Regions from separate parts of the Shewanella livingstonensis genome, predicted to be linked through region 2. Evidence: predicted binding sites of a transcription regulator. Region 2 holds the regulator's gene; the other holds the start of a gene.
What was found. Region 2 encodes MetJ, which represses methionine synthesis genes. Its sites were predicted from a motif close to TAGACGTCTAGACGTCTA; they were not measured.

Region 1 (7,384 bases), 1.7 Mb from region 2:
CCCGAGATCATCGCATGGGGCAGGGTATTTTTTATGTCTTTAATAGACTCAATAAAGTCGACGGCATAGTTGTCGTGCTCGTCAATACCGGTGGCAATGGCAAAGATGTTAGGGTCAAAAATAATGTCTTCTGGCGGGAAGCCAACCACATCGACCAAAATACGGTAAGCACGGGTACATATTTGAGTTTTACGCTCGCGCGTGTCAGCTTGGCCTTGCTCGTCAAACGCCATAACAATGGCTGCGGCGCCATAACGTTTAACTAAAGTGGCTTGTTTTATAAAGGCTTCTTCGCCTTCTTTCATTGAAATTGAGTTTACAATCGATTTGCCTTGCACGCATTTAAGGCCGGCTTCAATCACTTCCCATTTTGATGAGTCGATCATGATAGGCACGCGTGATATATCAGGCTCAGAGGCGATTAAGTTTAAAAACTTAGCCATCGACGCCGCGCCATCTAGCATGCCTTCGTCCATGTTGACGTCGATAATTTGCGCGCCGTTTTCAACCTGCTCGCGCACTACATCTAAGGCTTCTTCAAACTTTTCTTCTTTAATTAAACGTAAAAATTTGGCTGATCCGGTCACGTTAGCGCGTTCGCCCACGTTGACAAATAGCGAGTTTTTATCAATGGTTAGCGGCTCTAAACCCGATAAGCGGCATGCAACAGGAATGTCGGGTAATACCCGTGGTGCGTGGCGTAATACTGATTCACGAATGGCTTTTATGTGGCTTGGCGTACTACCACAGCAACCACCGACAATGTTGAGCATGCCTTCTTGTGCCCATTGATTTATGACTTCGGCCATTTCTTCTGGGGTTTCGTCGTAGCCACCAAACTCGTTGGGTAAACCGGCATTTGGGTGGGCAGACACATAACATTCGGCAATACGCGACAATTCTTCAACGTATGGGCGTAACTCTTTTGGCCCAAGGGCGCAGTTAAGGCCAATCGATAACGGCTTAATATGGCGCAGTGAGTTATAAAAGGCTTCGGTAGTTTGGCCTGTGAGTGTACGGCCAGAGGCGTCAGTAATGGTGCCTGATATCATGACCGGTAGGCGTTCGCCTATGTTGTCGAACACGGTTTCGATAGCAAATAGGGCGGCTTTGGCATTTAAGGTATCAAATATGGTTTCAACCATAATGATGTCGGCGCCACCTTCAATCAGCGCGCTAGTCGATTCTACATAGGCTTCGACCAGTTGATCAAAACTGACATTACGAAAAGCAGGGTCGTTAACATCTGGGCTGATAGAACAGGTACGGTTGGTTGGGCCTAAAACCCCTGCTACATAACGCTGATAACCTGTTTGCGCTGCCACTTCATCTGCCGCCTGGCGGGCGACTCGGGCACCTTCAAGATTAATTTCAGCCGACAAAGCTTGCATGTCGTAATCGGCCATGGCGATGGTGGTGGCGTTAAAGGTGTTGGTTTCAATGATGTCGGCACCGTCAAGCAGGTATTTGACATGAATGGCTTTAATCAGCCCTGGTTGGCTGAGCACTAATAAGTCATTGTTACCTTTAACATCGCAATGCCAATCTTTAAAACGTTCGCCGCGATAATCTTCTTCTTCCAACTTATGATCTTGGATCATGGTGCCCATCGCACCATCTAAAATCACAATACGCTCTGCTAACAATGCGTTAAGTTGTTCAAGTGTTTGACTGTGAGAAGTCGACTTCGCCATAACTGTTACCTTTTTATCACTATGTTACTTGATACCTTGATTAAGATAAGCATACCCTTATTTTTAAATAGTAGGGCGATAACATCATTGCTGATGACAGCTGTTGTATGCAATGGTTAGTTGCAACTGTGGAGCAGGGCTATTGCCTACAATGATGACCTTCTAAATGCTTATCTGTTAAGATAGTGTTTTGGACATATAAACGTATAGACGTCCATAGTACGCGAATTTTTACCGCTAGAGCAAGGTTGATTTAGGCTCCGTGAGCTTCAATTTGGTATAATTTGACTTATATAGATAGGGCGACGCAGTAAGTTAACCTTAGAATAGTTAATCCAAGTGATATCAAATTTGCCATTTGCTAGCCGTGTAAATTACTGTTTGATAATTATTTATTATATTTAGCAGAGGTTTATGTACATGAAACAAGCCAGGATAGTGTTTTTACGTCACGGTGAGTGCGAAGGCGGCGAAATAGCACGAGGCCAAATTGATGTACCATTAACGGCGCTGGGGCGCGAACAAATGCAGCGCGCCTTTACTTGCGTGCCGCAACCCATAAGCCAGCTATTTAGTTCGCCTTTAATACGTTGTCACCAGTTTGCACAGGCTTTGTCGCAACAGTTATCGGTACCGTTGCAAGTTTTACCAACCTTACAAGAGGTCAATTTTGGCGTGTGGGATGGCCAAGCATTTGATGAGATTTATCATGCAAGCCCAAGCCAATTTGATGCTTATTGGCAGGATCCATGGAAGGTTGAAAACACCCCCGAGAAGGGCGAAAGTGTGGTCGATTTTGCTGAGCGGGTGCAGCAGGGGTTAATGACAGTTGTCGACAGTTTGCAGCAAGTGTTGAATGAGGCAGATGAATCAATTCCTCAGGCATTGGTGGTAACTCATGGTGGTGTAATGAGATGTATTATGGGATATGTGCTTAATGCAGGCCAATGTAGCGGATTATTTGCTAACCTAGCGATCCCCTATGCTGCTATTATGGCGCTCGATGTTTATTGGCCTGACGGTGTTGATAATATTGATAGTTTTCAACCTGAGGTTGTGAATAATAAGGCCGCTAACGTGAGTTTTACACTACATTGGCCTAAGGCTTGATGATAATAAAACGGTGTTATAGCGTTATAAATTGAAGCATCGTCGCCTCGCCTATAATGTTATCGCTATTAGGCTATTATTTGCGTCATAATCATTGCACCGTCGTCGTTGCTTTATGACCATTTATCTAAGATATTATTTTAAATCCATTGTTTAAGATTATTATTTTAAAATTATAGCTTTAGGTTTGTAGTATTAAAACTGTCGTTTCAAGCTCGTAGTTTCAAGCTCGTAGTTTCAAGCTCGTAGTTTCAAGCTCGTAGTTTCAAAATCATAGCTTCAAAATTATAGTTTCAAAATCATAGTGCCTTTCAAGGTATTGGGAATTGGGATAAGCCCAAACTGTACCCGCAACTGTAAATGGACCTATTACCTATTGGTGCATAAGTCAGATACCAGCTTTGAATCGCCTCAATATCCATGCCTAAGCGGGTGACTTAGGGGAGTTATTAAATAGATGTATGTGTTAATTAATGAGACATGGCGAGGTAACTTACATGTCTGAATCTGTGTTAGATGTAAATCATCTTTTTTGGCAAGTTGATAATAAAACGATTCTGGCTGATATTCATTTCAGCCTACCTAAAGGGCAAATGCTAGGCTTAATTGGCCCTAATGGTGCGGGTAAGTCGAGCCTATTACGTTGTTTATATCGTTATATTGTGCCGACTAGCGGCGATATTGATATTTTTTCTCAATCTATCAGCGAGTTTTCATCTAAGTTACTAGCGCAAAATATTGCGGTGGTGCAACAAGATACGCCGCATTATTTTGACATGACAACCGAACAGTTAGTCACTATGGGACTAACACCGCATAAAGGCTTATTTGATCCTAATACTGCCCAAGATCGAGAGCGTGTATTAAGTGCATTGACCAAAGTAGGCTTGTATGAAAAAGCGCAACAACAATATGAACTGTTATCTGGCGGTGAGAAGCAACGTGCACTTATCGCTCGCGCTATTGTGCAGCAGCCGCATATTCTTATTTTAGATGAACCTACCAATCATTTAGATATTCGTTATCAAATTCAAATTCTTGAACTGGTTAAGTCATTAGGCATTAGCGTTATTGCGTCTATACATGATCTAAACTTAGCCAGCGCAATGTGCGACAAGTTATTACTACTCGACCAGGGACGTTTAATTGCAAAAGGCACCCCAACAGAGGTGTTAACCGAGCGGCAAATTAGCGAGGTGTTTGGCGTGTGCTGCGACATCAATGTGCATCCACAGCATGGTAAACCGTTAATCAGTTATTTTTATGGCTACCAAGCAAGCCAAAAAGGGTGTCCTAATAATGATTGATGCATCCCAACGCCGATATTATGTTTGCTTTAGTTTGTTAGTGTTTGCCACCCTACTTACGCCTATTTTTGCCGCGAGTTTTGGTGCCGCTAATATTCATCTTAATGACGTATTGATGATATTTAATACTTTATTAGGTGGCGACATGGCGAGTGCTATTAATGGCAGTGACCATGCGATTAAGTTAACTGAGCGAATTGTGCTTGAATTACGTTTACCGCGGATTTTATTGGCCTTTGTGGCTGGTGCAGGGTTGTCTATTGCTGGCAGTGTATTGCAAACCGTGACCCGTAATCCGTTAGCCGATCCTTATTTATTTGGTATTAGTTCTGGGGCGTCATTTGGCGCTGTGGTCGTAGTGTCATTATTCAGTCAAACCGGTTTGTTTGCCGATATATTTTCTGGGGGACTAGCCATAGCCCCTAGTTTTACTGCTCAACCTTGGTGGTCTTGGTCGACGTTAAGCATACCTATTGGGGCGTTTATTGGTGCCAGTTTGTCGGTATTAATTGTATTTGTTTTGTCGGGTCCTGGTCGAAGTAGCCAGGTTGAACGCATGTTGTTGTCTGGTGTGGCCACCTCATTTTTGTTCGGCGCACTGACCAGTTTATTACTGTATTTCTCTAGTCCGCAGGCCGCGGCGTCAGTATTATTTTGGAGCTTGGGTAGCTTTGCTAAAGCCAGTTGGTCTAATTTACTGTTACCCAGTGTTACTGTGGTTATTAGTTTATTGATTATGTTGGCGTTTAGACGGCAAATTATGGCGCTGCAAGCGGGCGACGAAACCGCTCACACCTTAGGGATTAACGTTGCTAAGTTGCGTTTAAGTATGTTGTTACTGTGTTCACTTATCACCGCGATGTTGGTGGCAACTTGTGGTGGTATTGGTTTTGTGGGATTGATGATCCCGCACACTGTTAGGCTATTGTTTTCTGGACGTCAGCCGATGATCTTAACTGCGATGTTGGGTGGATTATTTATGGTGTGGATTGACGTGATAGCGCGATGTATTTTATTTAACCAAGAATTACCGGTTGGTATTATTACTGCAGCATTAGGCAGTGTGTTTTTCTTGTTTATTTTACGTCAACGCCGTTAATTGCATAAGCATAGTGATGCGCACTTTTATACGCATTATGTTGATATTTCTTCGCCCGAGTTATTGGAGTGGTAATGTTTGTAATAGAAGCCGTTAACCCAGATGTTGATAGCATCATTGAGCATAAGATTAATCAAAAAACTAAACCGCTGGGAGCTTTAGGGCAACTAGAATCATTGGCATTACAGATTGCTCGAGTGCAGTATAGTGGTAATCAACAGCGGTTAAGCACACCACTGCACATCAATAAACCGACCATGCTGGTGTTTGCTGCCGACCACGGTATTGCCGCTTACGGAGTGTCGATTGCACCGAGTGAAGTGACTACCCAAATGGTGCATAACTTTGTTCAAGGCGGTGCAGCCATTAATGTTTTTTGTCGCCAAGTTGGGTTTGAGTTAGAAATAATTGATTGCGGCATATTACAAGCGCTTAGTGGCCAAACCAACGTTATAAATCAGCGCTTAGGCGCTGGCACTAACGCAATGCATTTAACGGCTGCAATGGGGCTTGAACAAGTAGCCCAAGGGTTTGAGTTTGCTCGCCAATTGGTTAGCCGTCATGTGGATGAGGGTTGCAACCTGATTGCCTTAGGCGAAATGGGGATTGGCAATACTTCAGCCGCGACTGCGGTAATGTCAGCTATGCTCAATATTGATGTTGAGTTATGTGTTGGTAGAGGCACTGGAATTGATGATGCAACGCTGAAAATTAAAAGCCAATTAATTAATCAAGCACTTGAATTACATCAACATGAGTTAATTTCTCCTGAGGCTATTTTGGCTCACGTGGGCGGTTTTGAAATAGTACAAATGACCGGGGCGATTTTGGCGGCTGCGGAACAAAAAATATTAGTGATGATAGATGGTTTTATCGCTACTGCTGCAGCATTAGTTGCGGTAACATTATCCCCACAATCAAGAGACTATTTAATCTTTGCTCATGAGTCGCAAGAGCAGGGACATAAGCTTCTGTTACAACAGCTACAAGCTACACCATTGTTGTCGCTGGGATTAAGACTTGGAGAAGGCACTGGCGCTGCGTTAGCGTTACCGTTAATTCAAGCTGCAATTAATTTTTACAATCAAATGGCCAGTTTCGATGATGCTGGTGTTAATAATGTGGTTTAAGGGTACAACATGTCTGGCGAGATAAAGTGGTTGCGGCAGTTAAATTTATTTTTTGTGGCGATGAGTTTTTTTACTCGGATCCCAGTTCCATCGTGGGTAGTAATAGACAATGACAAACTAAACAAAGCCAGCCGTTATTTTGGCTTGGTCGGTTTAGTGATTGGGTTAATTTGTGCATTAGTGTTTTGGTTAGCTCAGCTGATTTTACCGGCAAGTATTGCTATTTTACTGTCGATGGTGGCCGGTGTATTAATCACTGGAGCATTTCATGAAGACGGTTTAGCCGACACAGCTGACGGTTTTGGTGGCGGTTGGACGGTAGAAGATAAACTGCGGATCATGAAAGATTCGCGTTTGGGCAGTTATGGTGCTTTAGCATTGGGTTTGGTGTTATTACTAAAGTGGCAATTGTTAGTCGAGTTAGCGTTATACAGCCCAATGGCTGCAGTAAGTGCGCTGGTGGCGGGCCATACATTAAGTCGAGTGGTAGCTTCTAGCTTAATTTTTAGTGAACAATATGTTCGCGATGACGACAGCAGCAAGTCGAAACCGATTGCGCAAAATCGACAGTTAAACGATTTATTCATTTTGATTGCTAGCGGTATTTTTGTGTTGTTATGGCTTAATGGGGTCGCTGCTTTTGTATTGTTTATTACCTTGTGGTTAGTGCGTATTTTGTTAGGTGGCTTTTTCCGTAAACAAATTGGCGGTTACACCGGCGACACGTTAGGCGCAGCGCAACAAATTAGCGAAGTGTGTTGTTACTTAGTTATTTTAGCAGTTGGGTTAAGCTAATGATTCATTTGGTGTTGGGCGGTGCGCGCAGCGGTAAAAGTCGCTTTGCTGAGCAATGCGTTGCCGAATATGCCGCTATTGGTTATCAATGCGTGTATTTAGCAACGGCAACCGCGTTGGATACTGAAATGTCGCAACGTATTCACCAACACCAACAAGATAGAGTGTCCAGCCCCCATGGCTGGACACTGCATGAACAAGCTTTTGATATAGCCCAAACCTTGGTAGCCATTGATAAACCACAGCAAG
Region 2 (7,384 bases):
GCTTACCCGTGTGCACTTTAAATGGGTAGATTTTAGCTTTAGGGTCGCGAATATCACCTAATGGATAAGCCAATTTAACCGTTTTAGTTGGGTCCATTTTATCGCCAGCCATATACGCATCGGCGCGGCCATTAAACCAGGCATATTGTGGTTTAACGTCTTTTTGCCAAATAAAGCTGCCTTTCTTTTTCATAAAGGTGTGCTTGCCGTATTGGTCTGTTGTTTCAGGAAGATCTTCTCCTGCCTGTGACCAATCCCAACGCATTTTGGTGGGTTCATTTTTAGCAAATGAGGGTATGTGACACGTCTGACACGCTACCGTTTCCGAGTGGGTATTAAGCTTTGTATTTTTATGCGGCGCGCCATCATGGCAGTTTACACAACCAATTTTGTTTTCCCCACCAGGTGATACGCCCATCGAGTTACCGGTAATTTGATGATTTTCAGTAACGTGACAAGTTTGACACTGGAAGTCATTTCCATCGGTGTCCATGTGAACATCGGTCGCTTTGTCTGGATAAGACATTGATGAGTCTAAATCGCCGTGTTTAACCGCATCACCGCCGCCACCGTAAAAGTGGCAACTGCCGCAATTGTCACGCACGGGGGCACCTACATTTTGGGCAACATTGGCTAAATTGACTCTTGCTAAGGCCTCGCCTGCGCCCGCAGGATCTTTAATGTAAGTTCCTGTGGTGTCGTGGCAGACTAAGCAATCGACTTTGGTCATGTCTTTAAAGTCGAATGTTGAATCTTTCCAACCATAACCGGCATGGCAACTGGTACAACGCGGTTCGTTACCCGATATCGATACGCAAAAGTTGTTAATACTGTTCTTTTTACCGCGCATCACAGTGCGGTCAGGTAGTTTTTGCTCTAACTCCCAAGTCCAATGTGAAGATTTCATAAACTCTTCAGCATGTTCTTTATGGCAGGTTAAGCATTGTGTCGTCACTTCAGGGCCATTAGCAAAAGGCCCTTTTAGCGCCTCTTTGTGGTTAAATGCAGCCTGCGCGCTACTGCTCAATAACAGTAATACAGCCAGTGCTGATAATAGTTTCATGATGTTTGTCCTTACCCCTGAGCTTGTGCTCAGGGGGGCCAAGTTAGGGATGTAGGTTAGAAGTTAATCGTTAGTGAAGCATTAACGTCATAGGCGGTGTCGACCACGGGTAGCATTGAGAACGCGTTACCGGCAATCACATCGTCAACCTTCATTGGCGCACCTACAGGTGAGCCACTGCCGGTATATTCATAGTCGTAATACAAACCGGCTAACTTGATAAACATTTTTGGATTGATATCAAAGATATAATAGGCTTCGGCAACATGGCCGCGAGTGGCTAATTTACTGCCGATTGGGTCGTCTTGTGCCTGGGTGAAGGGACTCCAGTATTTAGAACCGTAGTTATATTCCAAGCCGAACTTTCCGTAGGGTGCAGGTATTTGCATACCGACATAAATGCCGTAACCATCTTTGGTGTCGCTATCAACAGTTTCTTTTGGCACCATAATAATTTCAGTACCCGTGCTGTTAAGTTCTGCTTCAAATATAGCATCGCTTAGCATGCCACCGAACAAACCGGCATTACCGTTAGGTTCTGCACGAGTCCAACCAAGTGAAGCAAACATTTTCATGTCGTCATCGGTTTCATAGGCATAACCTAAGCCACCTAAGTACAAATCACCAATCACACCGCTTGGTTGCACGCGGGTGACAAAGTTAAAGTTGTCAAATTTTTGCATGTCTTGATACATGGTTGGGGCAAAGATACCCGCCAGTTGAGTCGGGAATGCCATGGTGCCCGTAAAGCCATCATTGACATCTTTAGCACCGAATAAAGTGAACTGTAAGAAATGGTTACCGTCATTAATCACGTCGATATTAAACCCGCCGAGATGGGTATCTTTGGTGATGATGTCACCAAACAATTCGCCATTGCCGTACTGTGATTCAAAGCCTTGGCCATAGCAAAAACGTACTGTTTGGCCTTCAATACCGGTAATATCGCTAAGATCATAACCTAGGGTTAGACCGTCGAAGTTGAAGTTAACTAAATGACCCGATGGCGTGCCGCCTCTGAGCTCATTTTCACGATAATGATTTGGTGGACCGTAGGTTGATGGACGACGTCCAATAGAAAGGTAAGTGCCACTGCCGTTAATGTCTTTCCAGTTAAAATAGGCGCGTTCTACTTTTAATTCATCACCACTGGTGCTACCGCTACTGGTGCCATCCATGGTGAATGAATTCCATGAGTCGAATACTTTAACCCCAGCAGAGTCTCCCCAGCTTTTAAACATGGTTAAGCGTCCTGCAAAGCTGACGTTATCCCACACTTTGGCGTCAATGTTTAGGCGTAATCGAGTTGTGTAAAATATATCGTTATCAATGTCTTGTTGGGTTTTTTGGCCTAACAACATTGGCATAACGCCTTGAAGCATACCGCTTTGAAACGCGCTGGCTAAATCAGGGTTTGCCATCATCATTTGGCCTAACGGTGAGGTAGCACTATTTGGATCGCCAAACACTCCTGACATGGCTTTAGCGCCAAAGTCAGAAAAGTTAACGTTCATGGCTGGGTTCCAAGTGACATTTTGATAATGTAATGAATGCGCTTTGGTTCTAAAATCACCCGTAATTGCCACTCTGTCTAGGGCGGTGTGACGTTCGGTTTTATCAACTCGTGAGTTTAAGTCGTCGAGATCGTCGGTAATGCTGGCAAGTTGCTGTTTAAGATCGGCAATTTTTTGTGCATCTGTGTCTGCTGCTAGGCTTGCGCCGCTCATAAAGAGCGCGTTAGCCACTAATATTGAGATGAGAGTTCTCATGGTCTTTCTCCCCAATTAGCCAAATAAATAAGTCATTTTGGCTAATTTTTGTTGTAAAAATCCCTGAGGCTAAGCCCCACTATTTTTTCAGTTTGATTATTGGCTGGTGCTTTCGCTTAAGACGAAAAGGCACTCAGCATTAATGCGTTAGCCGCAGGTTGCTGGTTGGTCTGAATCGGCGGCGTGGTCATATAAAAACTGTTGAATATCTTTTAAGTCTTTTTCTGACAACGCTTCAAAAACGGCAGGTTTAGCCTTGTGCATGTCGCGTGTAAAAAAACGATCCCACTGGCTCATGGTTTTGGTCATCGGGGTGAGTTCTTGGCCTTCACTGTTGGCACTGTGGCAGGCTTTACATTCTTTTTTGTACAGGTGTTTGCCTTTTTTAGGATTACCACCTTCAGCTGCCATAACTTGGCTACCAAAAGATAATGCAATGGCGATTGCGATACCGACCTTTATGTAAGTGTTCATCATTTTATCCTCTACAGGGCTTATTATTAGAAGTGCATTAGCAAGATGTCATTATGTCTTTGCTGTAAACAATGTTACCTAAAAGGGAGTAGTGTTAATTTGAAGTAGATCATGTTCATGAGATAAATCTAATTGAAAAAAAGTTAATTGAATAAAATCTAATGAATGAGTGTGATGCAGATCTATTGTATAGAGAACAAGATTTTGTTAGGAAGACTATATGGCGAGCGATAGGTGTTTGGCCGCCATAGCAATGTGCAGCCACGCCTAGGATGTGTTACTGGGTAAACTGCTAGTGGTGTGAGTGAGGCTAGTGAAGCTAGTGAAGTTAGTTAGATTAATGCACTGGTGGACTTTATTACCAATATTGTTGCACTAATACTGCACAAAATTAATGTTGCGGTGCGGGTTTTGTCTTTATCGACACGGCCAATTAATCGGCCAGAAACAAGATAACCAGCAACGACGGAAGGCAATAATAACAGTGATAACCATAAATGCTTTACTTCAACTAAGCCGACAATGGCTAATATAGCTAACGCAATTAATGAGCTAAACACGAAGAAGGCTGATAATGCCGCTCTAAATTGACTTGCATCTCGGCCTGCAAGCAAAATGGCCATTGGCGGGCCGCCGATGGCTGCGATATTACCAAATATGCCCGAAAATACCCCTGCGATAAATAAACTGAGGCGATTAATGGGGGCGGTAAAGCGAAAGATACTAAGAATTACAGCAATAAACACAATCGCCGCAATTACTAGCCCTAATATGGCTTGTGGGGCAAACAGCAATAGTCCAGCGCCTAAAAATCCGCCAGGAATACGCCCAAGTAAGGCATATTGCAAACCATTAAATTGCAGGTGGCCACGCTCTCGAAAAAGCGTCATTGCAGAAATGGCAAAACCCATAACAATAATGGGTACGGGAACTAATTGAGGATTAACAATATACAGCAGCGGGCTTGCAACAACGGCTAACCCAAAGCCAATTAAGCTTTGGGTTAGCGCGCCAAAAAACACGATAATTGATGCCAGAATCAAGGTCGTTGGATCGATAAATGACATCATAAGTTCTCTTTCAAAACATCACTGCTTCTTTTATAGGGCAGTTTCAAAGTCTGTGAGGTAATCACTAAGCAGTGAATTATTCGAGCTCTTCCCACTCGATACCCATGTCATCCATTAACTTTTTCGCTTCACTTGGAATGCTATCCGGCTGATCTTTTGATAAATCGCCGTCATAAGGTAATGGTTGACCTGTGTACGCATGCAAAAATGCTTCGCATAACAGTTCACTGTTAGTTGCATGGCGCAGATTATTTATCTGGCGACGCGTCCGCTCATCTGTCAGTACTTTTAATACTTTTAAAGGGATAGAAACCGTAATCTTTTTTACTTGTTCATTCTTTTTGCCGTGTTCGGCATATGGGCTGATATATTCGCCATTCCACTCAGTCATTAACTTACCCTTAACGATAAATACGCTGCAGATTTTAAACCGTTACAATCTCTAGTCAAATTATTGCTACTATTTAATCCCGATGCAAATAGATTTCTTGATGTTTAGACGTCTAAACGTCTATTTTTATTGACGGATGGGGAACTCTTCGGTAAATTTAGACGTCTAGACATCTATTTGTGTGTTTGTGATATTTTAGGAGTCAACTATGACTAAGCTTCAAAGCGCCACTTTGGCCGTTCGCCAAGGTATTGAAACAGACACACAACATGGTGCTATCGTGCCACCTATTTATTTATCGACCAATTATTCATTTGATGGCCATAACAATCCACGCGAGTTTGATTACAGTCGTTCGGGTAATCCAACACGTTGTATTTTGGGTGAGGCACTGGCAAAACTTGAGCAAGGTGCCACCGGTGTGGTGACATGCACTGGCATGGCCGCCATTACCCTAGTGACCAGTTTACTGGGGCCAGATGATTTATTGGTTGTGCCGCACGATTGTTATGGTGGTAGTTATCGCTTATTTACTAATTTGGCTAAAAAAGGCCAATTTAGGTTATTAGTTATTGATCAAACAGATCCTCAAGCACTCAGTAAAGCCATTGCCCAAAAACCTAAAATGGTGTGGTTAGAAACCCCTTCAAACCCATTACTGCGGGTGGTCGATATTAATGCGATTAGTCTTGCTTGCCATACTGTAGGCGCGTTAGTGGCGGTTGATAACACCTTTTTATCGCCAATATTACAGCAACCTTTGCTATTGGGTGCCGACATCGTTATTCACTCAACCACCAAATACATTAACGGTCACAGTGATGTGGTTGGCGGCGCAGTAGTAGCCAAAGATGCTGAAGTGGGTGAGTTATTACATTGGTGGTCAAACACGCTAGGGCTTACCGGTTCAGCATTTGACAGCTACTTAACCTTACGCGGCTTACGCACTTTAGCGGTGCGCATTCGTGAACATCAACGTAATGCCCAAAAAATTGTTGAGTTACTTAATAGCAGTGGCGTAGTGGCTAAAGTGTATTATCCCGGACTAAAAGATCATCCAGGTCACGAAATAGCCGCAAAACAACAACAAGGCTTTGGCGCTATGTTAAGTTTTGAGTTAATTGGTGGCGAAGCTGAAGTTGTGGCCTTTTTACAGGCACTCTCTTTATTTAGTGTTGCTGAAAGTTTAGGCGGAGTGGAAAGTTTAGTCGCCGTTCCGGCTACGATGACCCATCGTGCAATGGACCCACAGGCAAGGCAACAGGCTGGTATTAAAGACACTTTATTGAGACTATCTGTCGGTATTGAAGATGCAGATGACCTCTTAGCCGATATTCAAGCAGGCCTAGCAGCGGTTACTGCGATAAAATCAGCTTAATTTCGCTTAATTCGAGTTTAAGTTTGCTGTGGTTTCGGTCAAATTAAGTAAAATAGTAAAACATGCACTTGCACACTATTCATTTCAAATTAGAAGTCTAGCAGTCGCAATAAAAGTATTAGTTGTTTAAGGAGTCAGTAATGGCGCGAAGTCATTTACATAAGTTTGGTGGTTCAAGTTTAGCGGATGCAGATTGCTATCGCCGTGTTGCTCATATTTTGCTTACACATGGTCAAAGTGATGATTTAGTTGTGGTATCCGCCGCCGGAAAAACGACTAATTTCTTATATAAATTACTCAGTTTGCGTGATAGCGGTCAATTGTGGCAAGAAGAGCTACAAATTCTAATCAGTTACCAGCAGACGTTAATTGAGCAGTTACTGTCAAATGAACAAGCACGTGATTTACGCGAACGTTTGTCTACCGACAAATCTCAATTAGTCAGTTTACTGTCTTTAGAGCAACGTAATGACTACCAATTAAACCAAGTGGTGAGTTTTGGTGAGCGTTGGTCGGCGCGTTTGATGGCCGCATTGCTTCGAGAAATGGGCGTGACAGCGACTCATGTTGATGCATGTTCTATTTTAGTTGCCGACGAAGGCGCCGTGCCGAATATTCTTGTGCCACAATCGCGTGAAAAAGTGCAAGCCTTGTTAGCTTTACACCCGCAAGAGCGTTTAGTTATCACAGGTTTTATTTGTGCAAATCGTCACGGTGATACGTTACTGCTGGGCCGTAATGGTTCAGATTTTAGTGCCACCTTAATTGCCAGTTTAGCCGACATTGATCGAGTGACTATTTGGACTGATGTTGAAGGGGTATTTAACGCCGACCCGAATAAAATTAATGATGCAAAATTACTCAAGAGTATGTCATTAGCAGAAGCGGATCGCTTAGCACGTTTAGGCTCGCCGGTATTGCATTCACGCACCTTACAACCATTATTTAATACAGATGTAAGTTTAGCTGTGCGCTCTAGTTATGCCTCACACACCGACTTTACCTTAATTGCGCCACTGAGTTCATCTGCAAGTGCCCCCGTGGTCACCAGCTTAAATGAAGTAGTGTTATTTAGTTTTAAAATGATCGCAGACATTGAGCCGTTGCTGACCATTTTGGATAAAGCAGGTATTACGCCGCTAGCTTATTGGTCGCTTGCACAGCACAAGTTTGAGCTTGCCTTAACACTAGAAAGCCACAAACAAGTTCAAGCCCTGCTGACGCAACATAGCAGTGAAT

Region 1: the regulator MetJ is predicted to act here: its motif matches at 1,894-1,911, upstream of metH (methionine synthase).

The regions. Positions count from the first base shown of each region.
Region 1 covers NZ_CP034015.1:1,390,927-1,398,310, forward strand. Annotated here, with positions in the region: gene metH (methionine synthase) at 1-1,694, opposite strand, end outside; gene EGC82_RS06020 (histidine phosphatase family protein) at 2,115-2,804, shown strand; cobalamin riboswitch at 3,102-3,222, shown strand; gene EGC82_RS06025 (ABC transporter ATP-binding protein) at 3,302-4,111, shown strand; gene EGC82_RS06030 (FecCD family ABC transporter permease) at 4,104-5,210, shown strand; gene cobT (nicotinate-nucleotide--dimethylbenzimidazole phosphoribosyltransferase) at 5,285-6,340, shown strand; gene EGC82_RS06040 (adenosylcobinamide-GDP ribazoletransferase) at 6,350-7,135, shown strand; gene cobU (bifunctional adenosylcobinamide kinase/adenosylcobinamide-phosphate guanylyltransferase) at 7,135-7,384, shown strand, end outside.
Region 2 covers NZ_CP034015.1:4,488,969-4,496,352, reverse strand. Annotated here, with positions in the region: gene EGC82_RS19600 (tetrathionate reductase family octaheme c-type cytochrome) at 1-1,063, opposite strand, end outside; gene EGC82_RS19595 (DUF3373 domain-containing protein) at 1,120-2,832, opposite strand; gene EGC82_RS19590 (c-type cytochrome) at 2,980-3,309, opposite strand; gene EGC82_RS19585 (sulfite exporter TauE/SafE family protein) at 3,639-4,376, opposite strand; gene metJ (met regulon transcriptional regulator MetJ) at 4,453-4,767, opposite strand; gene metB (cystathionine gamma-synthase) at 4,976-6,145, shown strand; gene EGC82_RS19570 (bifunctional aspartate kinase/homoserine dehydrogenase II) at 6,286-7,384, shown strand, end outside.